2 regions of the Arthrobacter sp. D3-18 genome follow, and region 1 is predicted to be linked to the other one. Evidence: riboswitches for the same ligand, from Rfam matches in the RefSeq annotation. Region 1 holds a riboswitch; the other holds the start of a gene.
The links. Region 1 has a riboswitch for cyclic di-AMP ahead of M1D89_RS18160 (M23 family metallopeptidase). Riboswitches for the same ligand answer to the same signal wherever they lie in the genome.

Region 1 (7,781 bases):
CTCAAGTGCATCGGCCCCCTAAAAAGCCGATGCGCTCTGTACGCTACAACAGTTGACCGCGAATGTCACATTCAGGTCACGGGGCGCCTCGGGAATGCGAGAGGCAACCATCAAATGGCTTAGAGCCAGCCCATGGGGTCTACGACTTCACCGTTGACCTGGACCTCAAAGTGGAGGTGGCAGCCAGTGGAAGCGCCCGTGGTGCCGCTCAGGGCGACGGTGTCGCCACGGTTTACGGTCTGCCCTACCTGGACGGTGAAGGACGACAGGTGGTTGTACGTGGTCTCGAGGCCATTGCCGTGATCAACGACCACGCGGTTGCCTCCGCCGTACTCGTGCCATCCGGCGAAGGTGACCTTGCCGGTGGCTGCGGCGTGCACAGCCGTGCCGCACTGGGCAACGAAGTCCTGGCCGCGGTGGAAATCACCGGCACCACCCGTGAGGGGGCTGATGCGGTACCCAAAGGGGGATGCCGTGGTGAGCGTGTCAAGGGGGCTGGCCATGCTGCCAACGGACGAGGCCCGCTGGATGCTGTCAGCCGACTGGGCGCTGAGCAACTGCTTCAGCTTCCCATCCGGGTCGGCAGTAGTAGCGACGGCGGCGCGGCTGAAGTCGATCTTGGCTGATGCGGCAGCGGAAACCTCGGGCTGGCTGCCCGCAGGTGCGGCAACGGCAAGGGCAGACTCGGTTTGGCCTGATTCCGAGGTGGCCATGACGGGACTCGTGGCGGGCAGCCCGACAGTCAGGGCAAGTCCGGTGGCGGCTAGCGCAACACCGGCCTTCTGCCCGACGCCGCTGGCAGCGGCGAAGTCGGCAACCTGGCGCATCGGGCTCTTACGGCGGCGCACCTGACGCTCGGTGTCGCGAGGCCGGATCTCCGTTACGACGGTGGCTGGCCGCAGCTCAGCAGCGGGGCCGGACGCACGGCGGCGGCCCCTGACGTTCTGCGATGTCAAACTCTGTTCCTCTCTCAAAAGCCTGCGAAGTTAGCTGTCGGATTCGGGTCAGAGAGTACAAAGACCCGGTCCGCACGAGGCGCTCACGGCACACAGGTATCCCAAGAGGGACTTGCATACGTGGTCACTTCTGCTGCGGACTTCACCCCAAGGCTGCTTCTTTAGACAGCCGCTTGTGGTTCCCCCGCCTCTGCCAGTGGTGTGTAACACACCTGATCCGCTGGCAGAGCTCGGCTCCGGATCAGGTAACGCTTTGGTATCAGCGCTAGTAGATAACTATAGGGGATTAAGGCCTTCGGTAATAAATTCGTTATCAACAGGAACGGGCTGAGCGGAAGAGCCCTTTATCATCAATTCCGGAAAACCGCAGGTCACACGCGCGGCGAAGGTCCAAAAGTGAGGTTTGACACCTGTGCTGGCCCAGCGCCCGTCAGCTAAGTGAGACGAAGACGTGCGCAGCAACTTCGGGAGGTAGCTCCAAGGCGCCCTCGATACCGGGGACCCGGACCGAGATGTACTCGCCGACGCGTTCCAACGAGACGCTGGCACCCGGACGGATTCCGCCTTCGTCCAATTGGGTGAGGAGCTCAGGCTCCACCTGGATGGGCTCCGCGAGGCGGCTCACAACTACGCGGGAATCGGTAGCGTAGCCGTCCATGGCCTGCAGCAGGTTGACATCAAGCCGGGGGAAGGGCTGGCTGGCAAGGCCACCCAGTGCTTCAAGTCCAGGAATAGGGTTGCCATAGGGAGACTCCGTGGGGTGCTCCAGGAGCTCGTACAGCCGGCGCTCCACCCGCTCGCTCATGACGTGCTCCCAGCGACACGCTTCGTCGTGCACGTAGGCCCAGTCCAGACCAATAACGTCGGCCAACAGCCGCTCCGCAAGGCGGTGCTTGCGCATGACCTCGGTAGCGCGCTTCCGGCCCACTTCAGTGAGTTCCAGGTGGCGGTCGTTGGACACGATCACCAGTCCGTCGCGCTCCATGCGTCCGATGGTTTGGGAAACAGTGGGTCCGGAGTGGCGCAATCGCTCAGCAATGCGGGCCCGGAGAGCCACAATGTTTTCTTCTTCAAGCTCCAAAATGGTCCGAAGATACATCTCAGTGGTATCGATCAGATCCGTCATCCAGCTCAGCTCTCCTCGAACGCAGTTCCTTGCGTAATCTCCACCGTACCGCGTCCCTAGCAAGGGCGGACGGTGTGCACCGCCGCCCCATGAACGCCAACCACCAGCCTAGCTTATTTGGAATTACTCTGGATAATTTTGGTCGCATCCGGTTAGTCTGCATTCCACGTGGCGGACTATGACGGCCGCAGGTTCCTGCGCCCGGGCCGGGTCAGGCAGAATTGGGGTGTCGAAGGGGCAGTTGATGCCCCCTGCCACGACCCATCTCTAGCCGATACCATTGGAGCCCTACGTGAGCGACAACAGCATCACCATTCCCGCCGACCTGCTGCCCAAGGATGGACGCTTCGGCGCTGGACCGTCCAAGGTTCGCCCGGAACAGATCGAAGCGTTGTCTGCCGCGTCGACCACCATCCTCGGCACCTCCCACCGTCAGGCTCCGGTCAAAAACCTGGTGGGTTCTGTCCGCGAAGGACTCAGCCAGTTCTTCCGCGCACCTGAAGGCTATGAGGTTGTCCTCGGCGTTGGCGGCTCCACGGCGTTCTGGGACGTGGCTGCGTTTGGCCTGGTCGAGAAGAAGGCCCAGCACCTCTCGTTCGGCGAGTTCGGCTCAAAGTTCGCTGCCGCCACCAACAAGGCACCGTTCCTGGATGCTTCGTCAATCATCAAGGCTGAACCCGGCACCCGCCCCGTGGCTGCGGCCGAAGCCGGAGTGGACGTCTACGCTTGGCCCCAAAACGAAACATCAACCGGTGTGGCCGCTCCGGTGAAGCGCGTTCAGGGTGCCGATGAAGGCTCCCTCGTCCTGGTGGACGCCACCTCCGCGGCCGGCGGGCTGGACGTAGATGTCGCCGAGTCGGACGTTTACTACTTCGCCCCGCAAAAGAACTTCGCCTCCGACGGTGGCCTCTGGCTGGGTCTCTTCTCCCCCGCCGCCCTGGAACGTGCAGCACGGGTCAAGGCGAGCGGCCGCTGGATCCCGGACTTCCTGGATCTGCAGACCGCCATCGACAACTCCAAGCTGAACCAGACCTACAACACCCCTTCGCTGTCCACCCTGGTAACCCTGGACGCCCAGGTGCAGTGGCTCAACAGCAACGGCGGCCTGGACTTCGCCAGCAAGCGCACGGCAGACTCCGCCAACCGTATCTATTCCTGGGCCGAGGCCTCGGAGTACGCAACGCCCTTCGTTGCCAACGCTGAAGACCGCTCCAACGTCATCGCCACCATCGACTTCGATGACTCGATTGACGCTGCGGCCATTGCCAAGGTCCTGCGCGCCAACGGCGTTGTGGACACCGAGCCGTACCGTAAGCTCGGCCGCAACCAACTGCGCATTGCCACGTTCGTCGCCATTGAGCCGGACGACGTTTCCGCTCTGCTCGCAAGCATCGACTACGTCGTGGGCGAGCTCAAGAAATAGCACCACGGCCTTGAGCGGCGTCGTGCGGGTAGCTCCCGGACGGCGCCGCGGCCGTTTAAGGCGCGTTAACCTCCCTGCTAAGGCGCGTTATCCGCCCTGCCGACCTGCGCCGTCGTCGTCGCTCTCTGGACGGGAAAGCAGCGACTCCACCCGGAAGTGCTTCAGTCCGCGGGCCCGGCGGTCGAAGCGGAGCCGCAGCTGATTCGCACGGATGATCCACAGCAAACCCACGACGGCGGTGCTGACGCCGGCAACCGCCGCAACGCCGACCGCCCACCGTGGGCCGCCGGCGTTGGCCACCAAGCCCACCAACGGTGCACCGATGGGAGTGCCGCCCATGAAAATGGCCATGTAGAGGGACATGACCCGCCCTCGCATGACAGCCTCGGTGGTGGATTGCACGTAGCCGTTGGCGCTGGTGATCAGAGTCAGGGCGAAGAGGCCACAGGGAACCAAAGCGAGCCCGAAGAGCACCGCATTGGGTGCCAGGGCGGCCAAGGCGCTGGCAACGCCGAAGCCGCCAGCGGCCCCGAAGATCAACCTGAGACGCGGTCTCCCGCGTCGGGCAGCCAAGAGTGCACCAGTCACCGACCCGATGGCCATGACCGAGTTCAACGCTCCGAACGCGCCGGCGTCCATGCCGAATTGGGTCCCCACCATCGCGGCGATGAACAACGGGAAGTTCAGTCCGAAGGTACCCACAATAAAGATCGCCACCAGGACCACCTGAATATCCGGCCTGTTCCTGACGTAGCGCAATCCTTCCCGGATGCGCCCTTTACCGGCCGCCGCCCTGGGCTGGATGCGGAGGGACGCCGCGGGAATGAGTTTGAGCGCCCACAGCATGGCCACGAAGGACACGGTATTGATGAGGAACACCCAGCCGGGCCCCACCACCACCGTCAGCACGCCTGAGACAGCGGGCCCGATCATACGGGCCACATTAAAGGACGCGCTGTTGAGGGCCACTGCGTTAGGAAGGTAATCGTCGGTGACGAGTTCGGAGACGAAAGTCTGTCGGACCGGAGCGTCCAGGGCGGTCACGATTCCCAACAGCAAGGCAAAGAGGTAGACATGCCAAAGTTCGGCGATGCCCAGCAGCACCAGCACTCCCAAGCCCGTGCTGAGGAGGGCCATGGCCACCAGGGTGAGGAGAAGCAGCTTCCGCCGGCTATATCGGTCGGCCAGCAGGCCCGCCCACGGAGCAAGGAAAAGCTGGGGACCTAGTTGGAGTGCCAAAGTAATACCCATGGCACCGGCGTCGTGCGCTGTCAGGTGGTCGAAGACCAACCAGTCCTGCGCCGTACGCTGCATCCAGGTGCCGATGTTGGAGATCAGCGCACCGAAGAACCAGATGCGGTAGTTGAGGATTCCGAGTGACCTAAAGGTGGACATCAGCGTCCGCCTTCACTGTGGTCACCCCGGGTTTCCGCAAGGCCTATTCAGCCCCGGTTTCGTCGTCTTCGTCGTCCTCGGTTTCATCGTCGGCCAGCTCGGTGGCCTCGTCCTCGGACTCAGCTTCGGCCGGTTCCGTGGCCTCGTCTTCGTCCGCCTGCACGGACTCTTCCGTGACGTCTTCAACGGTCTCTTCCACCAGCGGCTTCTCATCCTCGGGGCGGACGCGCTTGGCCCACGGCACCCATTCAGGAGCCAGGATGGAGTCCTCGGAGGGCAGCAAACCGAGCTCGCTCACCGTCACGATCTTGGAGCGCGAGTTACGGGTCACCACGGCATACCACTGCCAGCCGCCGTAGCCGGCCAGCCGGGACTCGAACAGGTGGGTGACCACGCGGTCGCCCTCCGACTTGGCGCCAAGGTGCGCCCCCACCTCACCCGGGTTGGCTATGCCTTCAACTGCCTCACGCGCAGTATCGACGGCGGCAGTCAGGAAGGCGTCCGGCTTACCGGTGCGCCACACGGGCAAACCGGCGCGGGACTTGGCCGCGACGGGCTTCCGCGCGGGGGCGTCCCCGTTTCCAGGAGCCTGGGCAGCGTCAGGGCCGGCCTTGGTGTCCTGTGCGGATTCCGATGTCATAGCCGGTCCTAGGCTTCCAGCTCGTCGGCAACCTTGCGCAGTGCCATGCTGATGGCCTTGGCCTTGTTGCCATCAGGATACTTGCCTGAAGACAAGGAGCCCGAGAGGTTGTCCAGCACGGTGACCAGGTCCTGCACCATGGGTGCGAGGTCCCTGGCGTTCATGCGCTTGGCCTTGGCAATGGACGGTGTCTTCTCCAGGACGCGGAGTCCCAATGCCTGTGCTCCGCGGCGACCGTCGGCCACACCGAACTCCACGCGGGTTCCAGCTTTGAGCTCCGTTACGCCCGCAGGCAGGGATGTCTTGGGCAGGAACACTTCCTGGCCATCTTCAGCCGCGAGGAATCCGAAGCCTTTTTCCTTGTCATACCACTTGACCTTGCCGGTAGGCACGTAATCAACCTTCTTCGTTCTTGCTTTTGGGAGACACGTCGGGCCGATCACCGCATCCACAGGGATCTGCGGGATCGAGGGTGACAGCCCGGTCCGTGTTGGTCTGTTCCTTCAAGGTTATCCTGCCGAACCCCCTATTCCCGCTTTGCCGCGACCACGCAGTACACGAACAGGGCAAGAGCAGCCGCAATGAATCGTCCCGGCGTGCTGCTGCTAGCGTTGTGGGCATGACTTCCCCGGGTTACCGCCGCCCCATCATGATCACTGCAGCCGTCATTGCCGTCATCTCTTTGGTTGCCGTCGGCACGGTCATGGCTGTGGCGTTCAACGGTGGCGTGCCGCCGGTATGGGTGACGTGGACGGCCCTTTACGGACTGCCGGTGGCCTTCATGCTCGCCGTAGTCCTGGTTGTCGACTCCGTTCGCCAGCGCCGCCGACAGTAACCTCCTGCCCCAGTGACGGGCACGAGCGGCCCGGGGGCGGTAACGTTGGATTGATGTCCCTTATACGCGCGCTCAGCAAGGAACTCGAAGCGCGCAGCGACAATTCGCTGCGGGCCTTGTTTGCCGCGCGACCGGACCTGATCTCCCCCATGGCTCCAGACTTCCCGGCTTTGGCTGCCAGGGCTAGCGCCCGGGTCAGTGTCCAGAGGGCTTTGGAGCGGCTGAACAAGCCTGAAATGCAGGTCCTGGAAACACTGCACCTGTGCACCAATGCCGATACCGGCCACAGTATTTCCGCGGCCGGGCTGAAGAAGGTTATTGCCGGTTCCACCCTGTCGGCGCTGGACCCCATCCTCGCCAAATTGCAGGAATTGGCACTAGTACACAGGGCAGATCCACCCACTGGCTCCCCGGCAACGTCGTCCCGTCAGCGCTTCTACCTTCCCGTGGGCAGCCTCAAGGACGTCATCGGCATCTATCCGGCCGGCCTTGGCCGCAGCTACACCGAACTTGTACGGCTCCAACCGGCCTTTGCCCAGCGGGTGGTGCAGTTGGTAGCCGAGCTACATCAAAGCGGTGCGGGCATTCACCCCGCCAGCACTCCGATGGACGCAGCTTTGGCCCTGCAGCGGTGGACGTCCACTCCTGAGAACCTTCGTGCCATCCTGGCTACGGCACCGGAGCGGACCGTGGGCCTATTGGACAAGTTCGGCAGCTGGGCCATGGGCGCAGTACCCCAAGCGCAGCGCCGGGCGTCGGTCACCCACGAAAGTCACGACGTCGGGCCTATCGATTGGCTGTTGGCGCGCGGCTTGCTGGTCCCCTTGGATGCCGGCCACGTGGAGCTGCCCCACAGTGTGGGTCTTGCCTTGCGCGGTGGTGCAATCGTGGATGACTTCACGCTGGCCCCGCCTGTTCCGGAGCTTGGCCATACGAGCGCTGCCCTGCGACGCAACGCAGCAATGGGTGCCATCGCCGAAATCCTGCGGTTGACTGCTGAGCTGCTGTTCGCAGTCAGGGAGCAACCCCTGGCCACCCTCCGTAGCGGTGGCGTGGGTGTGCGTGAACTGAGGCGTTTGGCGGAGTCCATCCGTTTGGGCGTCCATGAGGCCGCCATCCTCTTGGAGTTGTGCGCCATGGCCGGGCTGCTCCGCCTGGACGTGGACAGTTCCACGTGGATACAGCCGCCGTCGCTTGAATGGCTCAACCTGCCCCGGCAGGAACAGTGGCTGTGGCTGGTCAACGCTTGGTTGGCCAGTGAGAGGGCACCTTCACTGGTGGGGCAGCCGCTCAGTGGTTCGTCGTCGTCAGCCCATCAAGGCGCAGCCGGCACCACCATCAACGCCTTGTCCGCGGAAGCACAGCGGCCCGACGCCCCGGTGGTACGCCGCCGGGTCCTGGAGATC
Region 2 (7,781 bases), 1.5 Mb from region 1:
ACCTGCCTGTTGACGAACTTGCCGCGCGACGTCGGAAGAAGCGCCGGACGGCCATCGCAGGCCTCGCTGTGGCGGTGTCCTTGGCCGGCGGCGCCACCGCCGCCGTAGCTTCCGAGGGCGGCCTGCCGGGTGCTTTCCAGCATCTCGGGGCGGCAATCGGTTCGGTGGTCTCGCAACTAAACCCCGGTTCCGGCAGTGCTCCCCAGCCTGATGCTCCCGCCGGTACCACCCCCGAGCCGTTGCCTGTCCGGGAAGAGCCTCAGCAAGCTCCTGCCACGGTCAAAACCCAGCCGACTCCGGCCCCGCCGGTCAGCCCGGTTCCTGCTCCCCAGCCGCAACCCGGTGGTGCGTCGCCGCATACACCTAAGGTGCCGTCGCACAAAGAGCCCGGCAATGGCGTCATCCCGTCGCCGCCAGAGTTGCCCGTGACCCCACCGGAGAGCGACCCTTCCAAGATCGATCCCTCAAAGCTCGGCCCCTCGGGCGTCCCCGTCCCGGTTCCCTCGGAGCTGATCCCGTCCCTCCCCGGAAAGCCCTAGGCTCCAGACCCAAACCTCCCGCGAGTTGGCACTTAATCCCAATGTTTGGTGCGAACATTGGGATTAAGTGCCATCTCGGCGCGGGGTTAAACCACGACGGCGGGGTGCGGCTTCACGTGGAAGCCGCACCCCGCCGTCGAGCTTGAAGCTATGCGGAGACCAGCGTGTGCCAGTCGTTGACGAGGGGCAGGTTGTGCGCCTCGGAAACGGAGTGGTGTGCCACGTGGCCGGCGGCGATGTTGAGGCCGGCAGCCAGTGCCGGGTCGCGGTCGAAAGCGGCCTTGACGCCCAAGTTGGCCAGTGCAACGGCGTAGCGCAGGGTGACGTTGGTCAGTGCGTAAGTGGACGTGTTCGGAACAGCGCCAGGCATGTTGGCAACGCAGTAGAAGATCGAGTTGTGGACCTTGTACGTCGGTTCCTGGTGGGTGGTGGGGTGCGTGTCCTCGAAGCAGCCGCCCTGGTCAACAGCGATGTCCACCAGAACCGAGCCGGGCTTCATGCGGGCAACCAGTTCGTTGGTGACCAGCTTGGGAGCCTTGGCGCCCGGGATCAGGACGGAGCCGATCACCAGATCTGCGTCGATAACTGACTTCTCGATCTCGTAGGCGTTGGAGGCAACGGTCTTCAGGCGGCCCTGGTAGAGGGCGTCCAGTTCGCGCAGCCGGTTGATGTTGATGTCCATGATGGTGACATCAGCACCGAGGCCCAGCGCCATGGCGGCAGCGTTGGTTCCCGCAACGCCTGCGCCGAGGACAACAACCTTCGCCGGACGCACGCCCGGTACGCCGCCCAGGAGGACGCCCTTGCCGCCGGCCGGAGCCATCAGCGAGGAAGCGCCGACCACGACGGACAGGCGGCCCGCGACCTCGGACATCGGGGCGAGCAACGGAAGGGTGCGGCCTTCCTGCACGGTTTCGTAAGCGATGGCCGTGACGCCGGAGTTGATGAGCTCGGCGGTGAGTTCGGGCTCTGCGGCGAGGTGCAGGTAGGTGAAGAGAATAAGGCCCTTGCGGAAGCGGTGGTACTCGGCCGCGATAGGTTCCTTGACCTTCATGACCATGTCCGCACGGGCCCAGACGTCATCTGCCTCGTTGACGATTTCGGCGCCGGCGATCGAGTATTCCTCATCGGTGATGCCCGAGCCGAGGCCTGCGCCGCGCTCTACCAGAACGGTGTGTCCGTGGGTGCGGAACTCGTGGACACCGGCGGCCGTGATGGCTACGCGGAACTCGTTGTTCTTGATTTCTTTGGGGACACCGATGATCATCTGTGGGCTCCATCGTTAGCGGCCACTGGGCCGAAAATTTGTTGCGGGATGTGATTCCAGAATAGATCCGGCTGTGAGGCAGACGACATGGGCCCGGAACCGCCCTCGGGAGGAAAACCCGCAAATACAACGATCTTCTGCAAGTCAGCGCGACATTTGTCGAGCAGTGAAGCGTCAAGTGTCGCCTGCTGTTGGTACGCTTTCCAGATGCTGCAGGACGTGGAACAGATCGTTGAACGCGTTGCCTTGAAGCTGGGCCGCGGGCTGTCCCTGGAAGATCTCGACGGCGTTCTTCTCGCCTATAGCTCCAACCAGTCCCACGCCGACCGCGTTCGCGTGAACTTCCTCCTCAGCAAGCGGGTCCCCAGCGACGTCAGCGCCTGGCAGCTCGCCCATGGCATCGCCACGGCCGTGCGTCCCGTCGTAGTTCCCGCCAACGACGAACTGGGCATGCTGGGCCGCGTCTGCGTGCCACTTTTGGTCCGGGGTTTCCGCGTGGGGTACTTGTGGGTGCAACTGGACCTTGAAGAACAGAGTCCGACGGCGATACTCGCCGAATTACCCGGCGTGCGGGACGAGCTGGACCTGTTGGCAGGCTTGCTCCTGGATTCCAATACCGCCGAATCGGAGTTCCGGCGAAGGCGTGAGCAGGAGTTCCTGTCAGCCTGCGGCGGCGAATCGAACGCTGTGGCCGCCATCGCAGGTTGGAAGGAAATCCAAGGGCGCGGTCCGTGGCAGTTGGTGACCATACTCGATCCGGATGGTGCGAGGTCCGACGTCGATCCTCTTGCCGCTACCCTGACGCATCGATCAGCGGCGCTGCAGTCCACTATCGGCGTCAACGCCGCCTTGTTCAGCGCCGGAACGGAGACGCATTCGGTGGTCCTGTTCCGCGAGTCCGGTGGCCGGGCGGACCATGCCCAGGTGTTGGTGCACTATCAACTGGAGCTTGCGAAGCGCGCTGGCCGCAAGGTGGACAGGGTAATCCTGGGCATCAGCGAACCCTTCCAGGTCATCCGGCAGCTATCGGGTGCCTACCGTCAATCGAAGGTTGCTGCCCAGGCGGCTGCCGTGGACCTCCCACTAGGTGAGCTCGTGGATAGCCGGACTGTTGGTGTCTATCAACTTTTCGATCGCTTGGTGGCACCCGGAGGCTGGGATGACACAGGTTCGGTGCACTTTCAGACGCTTGAGGACCAGGACAAAAACGGCGAGCTCCTGCCCGTCCTGGAACTGCTCTATGACAATGACGGCTCGGTGCAGGACGTCGCCGCCAAACTTCACCTCCACAGGAGCAGCATCTATAACCGGCTCGGCCGCATCCGCCAACTCATCGGTGCCGATCCGTTGAGTGGCGCGATCCGGCTCGAGTTGCATGCGGCCCTGAAGGCGCGGCGCTGGGCCGGGCGGCCGCGGATCTGACACTACGAACGAAGGCGGACGTTCGAAACAGACAGGAGGCAGGCACCCGGCCGGGTGCCTGCCTCCTGTCTTTTAGTGGTTGTGCACTTGCTTATGAGCGCCGCAAACGCTGGCAGCTCCAACGTCCCATCCGGCGACGGAAGGTGGCCGTCCGGCTGCTGCTGCAGTACCGGCTATGCCACCCCGCATGCGCGGAGGTACGGGGCAGGCGGGTGCTCAACCGAGAACCTCCTGGGCTGCATCCAGGATGTCTTGAAGCGCAGATTCGCTGGGCTGGGGTGCCGGGGCGGCCTGCGGTTTGCCCGGTCGGGGCTTGGACGTCGGCGTTGCAGTTTCCGTTGATGTGGGTGTCGGCGTGGGCGTGGGTGTGACCGTGGGGGTCGGCGAGGTTGTGGGCGTCGGAGTTGTGGGCGGTGTGGTGACCGTGTCCGACGGCACCTCGCTCGGCGCGGGAGCCGGCTGGGTCGGGGCCGGACTCGTCACTCCAGGGACGGCCGGGACTGAGGAGGGGAAAGCCGACGGAACCCATACAGGGTCGGCAAGCGATACCTTCGGGGTCGGAGCCGACGACGACGACCCGGCCGTGGGTGCCTCCGCTAGTGTCGCGGGCTGGCCGGCTTCGGAGGACGCTGTGGCAACTGACGAGGCTGCTGGCGACGACGCTGATGGTGCGGAAGCCGTGGAATACGAGGCACTGGGCGCGGGGGATGCGGAGCCTGAGTTCCTGTCGCCGCCGCTTGCTTCCTGCGCAGGGGTTTCCTGGCCGAAGAACGGAAGCTCGAGGGCTTGCCCCAAGGTTCCGGCCGTCAGCACGAGTCCAAGCGCCCCTGCAACCACGGCCATGCGCTGGCTCATGTGTTTGACCGATGCTGCTTTCCGAAGGGCGGCGTGGGGTTCGCGGCCGAATGAGGACGTGGACCCCAAGCTGGACCTGGCTGCAGAGGGCGCGGCAGCCTGCTTGCGAACATCCTTGCGGCTTGCCAGTGCTGCCGATGCCGTTGCAGCGGCAGCAAGCTGCGCCTGAGACGTGCCCCGAGGTGACTCAGTACGCAGGGATTCGTCGTGCGGAGGCTCGGCGGCTTCTGTTGTGGTGGTGGATTCTTCGCGTGCAGACATCACGGGAATGGCTGTCGTGGCGGGTTCCGGCGTTGAAGCCTGAACAACTGGAATGGCTGCGGTTGCGGGCTCCTGAGCGCTGAGCTCCTGAGAATCAGGCTCCACGTTGGCCGGGGACGCACTTGCCGGAGTCACAATGGGGATCGCCGCGGTAGGGGGTCCCGGTGTGGTCGACGTCCGAGCCGCTGGCTGCACAGTAGGTACCACTGCAGTAGCGGGTTCCGCCTGCTCGGCCCACTGGGGCGATCGCTGCGGTGCCGGCTGTGACGCCGAGGCCTCGGGCGCAATCACGGCGAGGGCTTCACGCTCCCGCTCCGCTGCACGAACTTCCGCACGAGTGGCAGGCGCCGCCACGGTGGGGATGGCCGCAGTGGCGGGTTCCGGCGTCGTGCCTGTGCTGGTCGCGCCAGGGTCATGTGGGTTTGTGGACGCAGCGGCGGAGTCCGCCAGTGCGCCGGTGGGGAATCCGCTGGGTTGGGCCCGACGGCGTCCGGTTGGCTTGGTGCGCTCGCCTTCAGAGTGGGCGCGGCGCGGCTGATCCATGGTTGGGGACATGGTGGTTGCCTCTCAACGCCTTCGAGGTTAGCTGTCGGGTTCGGACGAGGCTGTCCGGCCGCCAAAGCGGCTTCACCCCGAGGGCTTGCATACCAAGCCCGGGAACTGTGGGTCCCCCGCCTCTGCCGCGGGTCTGGCGGATCCCGGATTGCGGCAGAGCTCGGCGTCAATCCGGAAGCGGCCCAGCGGAGATACGGGTCGCCCTACGACGGTACATGAGCCGGAAAGTAAAGTCACATTAATGTAACGGGCGGTAGGCCTGTCCAAGCGAGGGGGTTCTATGACTTAGGCTTTGGCGCCGGTGCAGGAACTCCGAGCACTGCCGCCAACACGAGCAAGATATCCATGGCCTAACACTAGCTTCGCGGTGCACCGGCAGGTAGACATTGTCTATGGACCTGCCTGTGATGCCACCCGTCTCGCCCATGCTCGCCAAATCCGTTCCGGCCATCCCGGATGTTGGGCACTACGAACCCAAGTGGGACGGATTCCGGACGATCGTCTTCAAGGATGGGGACGAGATCATCCTGGGCAGTCGCAATGAGAAGCCAATGACCCGCTACTTCCCCGAGGTGGTGGAGGCGCTGAGGAAGAATCTGCCGGACAAATGCGTAATCGACGGCGAGATCGTCCTGATCGAGGGCAAGAGGCTCGAATTCGAGGTACTCCAGCAAAGGATCCACCCCGCCGACAGCCGCGTGAGGATGCTCGCCGAGAAGACTCCGGCTTCCATGATTGCGTTCGACATCCTTGCCCTGGGCGATGAGAACCTCATGGACAATCCCTTCTCCGAGCGCCGCGCCATCCTGGAACGCGCGCTCGCCAAGGCCGAGCCACCCGTCTACGTGACCCCTGCAGTGACGGATCTCGAACGGGCTCAGGAATGGTTCGTGCAGTTGGAGGGTGCAGGACTGGATGGCGTCCTGTCCAAGCCCTTGACCGGGACCTATCAGCCCAACAAGCGCGTGATGTTCAAAACCAAACACGAGCGCACGGCGGATTGTGTGGTTGCTGGGTTTCGTTGGCACAAGACCGCGAAGGTTGTGGGTTCGATGTTGCTGGGTCTTCACGACGACACTGGCCGCCTGCATCATGTGGGAGTGGTGGCCTCTTTCCCCATGGCCCGAAGGCAGGCCTTGGTGGCCGAGCTTGAGCCGTATCAGATCGAACTCGGCGAACACCCGTGGGGTGAGTGGGCCAACCAGGACGAAGCTGCCGGAGGTTCACGCATGCCCGGCGCCCAAAGCCGGTGGAGCGGGGGCAAGGATTTCTCGTTCGTGCCCCTTCGCCCCGAACTCGTGATCGAAGTGGCGTACGACTACATGGAAGGCGACAGGTTCCGGCACACCACACAGTTCCGCAGGTGGCGGCCGGACAGGACCCCCGAGAGTTGCACGTACTCCCAGCTTGAAGAGCCCGCTGAATACGATCTTGGGGAAATCCTGAAGCTGCCGAACGCCTAGGACGTTGCCAACCCGCTGCTACGTTGCTGGGTAGCAACGGAGTAGCGGGTTGGCGAGTGTGTTACTCCTCGTGGCCCTGATCGCTGCTCATGCTGCCTTCGGCGGGCGGGGTTTCTCCCGGGGGGACTCCGCCGCCAGGCTCCAGGCCAGTGACGTTGCCGTCGAGGGGATCGGGGTTGGCGGATGCAGCGGGGTCCTCGTCCTCATCCTCGCGCATGTCGGGATCCTCGTGGATGCTGTCGGCATCGGACGTAGTGTCAAACGGTCCTGTGGCGCCGGTTGCGCCGAAGCCTTGGGTTTCCTCGTTCGATTCTTTGTTGGTCACGATCAGCCCTTTCGTAAGCAAACTTACTAATGTGCTTGCTCCGTCAGCCTAACCGCGACCAGCTAACCCGACAAGCTAACCCAACAAACCGAGACAACAAACTGAGCCCCCAACCCAGCCCAACACGGGGCGCCAACTCAGGCGCCGGCGTCGTGCGTCAGTGCTCAACGGTGAGGCGTCGTGGCGGTGACAAAGCTCCGGATGGCATCCGCCACAGCCATGGGGCGCATGTGTTGCGCCACGTGCCCGACTCCCGGAATCTCCACGAGACGCCCCTGCGCGACTGCCCTTGATAGCCGCAGCGCCCAGTCCGGGCCTGCCACATGGTCGCGGCTACCCCGCAGAATCAGCACAGGCACCCCAACGCCCGCCAGCCGCTCCTCGGTCCGGTAAGACATCATGACGGGAAGCTCAGTGAGGTACCAGCGGGGGCCGCACCGGAAGTAGTCCGAGATGACGATCCAGTTGGACGACGGGCTCTCACGGAGCAGCCCGTCCAGGAAGAGTGCCATGGATTGGCGGCGAACGTTCTTGTGCCGGGAATCCACCACCGGCCCCATCAGCACCAACTGACTGATCTGATCCGGGGCATGCAGGGCCGCTTCGATGGCGAACTGCACTCCCATCGAATGGCCCACCAGGACATAGGAATCGATGCCGCAGGTTTTGAGTGCCTCAGCAATGAAGGCGCCGTAATCCTCTACGGATAGCGGACGGCCGGGCTTGGGTGTGCCGCCAAAACCGGGCAGGTCCAGCGAATAAGTAGGCGCGTTCGCGGCCAGGACTCCATGCAAGCGCGCCAAGTACCGATGCGATACGCCAATGCCATGAATCAAGATGTATGCGGGCTCGTTCCGGGACTCTGCGCCCGGTTCCGGCCGGGCCGTGCCCTCCGTCCAGAGAATCCGCCCGGTCAGGCCCATCACGTCGATGTCGGCGGACAGGAGTGTTGCCGCTTTGGAGCGCGCCTTGCCCCGCGCGTTCACTGGTTCTCCATGCGCTGCAGGAAAACCGGAGCCCCCGGCCCGCTCACTTCGTCGTGCCCGATCGGCCGCCCGGACACCGCGAGCAGCAGAGCTATAGCTGGACCTTCA

Region 2: another riboswitch for cyclic di-AMP. It lies ahead of M1D89_RS03525 (hypothetical protein); the one in region 1 lies ahead of M1D89_RS18160 (M23 family metallopeptidase).

What each region holds. Positions count from the first base shown of each region.
Region 1 is NZ_CP096440.1:3,495,306-3,503,086, forward strand. Features, by position in the region: gene M1D89_RS18160 (M23 family metallopeptidase) at 120-956, opposite strand; cyclic di-AMP (ydaO/yuaA leader) riboswitch at 961-1,161, opposite strand; gene M1D89_RS18165 (iron-dependent transcriptional repressor DtxR) at 1,387-2,082, opposite strand; gene serC (phosphoserine transaminase) at 2,375-3,505, shown strand; gene M1D89_RS18175 (MFS transporter) at 3,593-4,900, opposite strand; gene M1D89_RS18180 (DUF3027 domain-containing protein) at 4,944-5,540, opposite strand; gene M1D89_RS18185 (cold-shock protein) at 5,549-5,932, opposite strand; gene M1D89_RS18190 (hypothetical protein) at 6,160-6,375, shown strand; gene M1D89_RS18195 (helicase-associated domain-containing protein) at 6,429-7,781, shown strand, end outside.
Region 2 is NZ_CP096440.1:303,408-311,188, forward strand. Features, by position in the region: gene M1D89_RS03510 (hypothetical protein) at 1-539, shown strand, start outside; gene ald (alanine dehydrogenase) at 688-1,806, opposite strand; gene M1D89_RS03520 (PucR family transcriptional regulator) at 2,014-3,228, shown strand; gene M1D89_RS03525 (hypothetical protein) at 3,445-4,899, opposite strand; cyclic di-AMP (ydaO/yuaA leader) riboswitch at 4,902-5,048, opposite strand; gene M1D89_RS03530 (ATP-dependent DNA ligase) at 5,292-6,362, shown strand; gene M1D89_RS03535 (DUF6480 family protein) at 6,424-6,687, opposite strand; gene M1D89_RS03540 (alpha/beta fold hydrolase) at 6,852-7,610, opposite strand; gene M1D89_RS03545 (maleylpyruvate isomerase family mycothiol-dependent enzyme) at 7,670-7,781, opposite strand, start outside.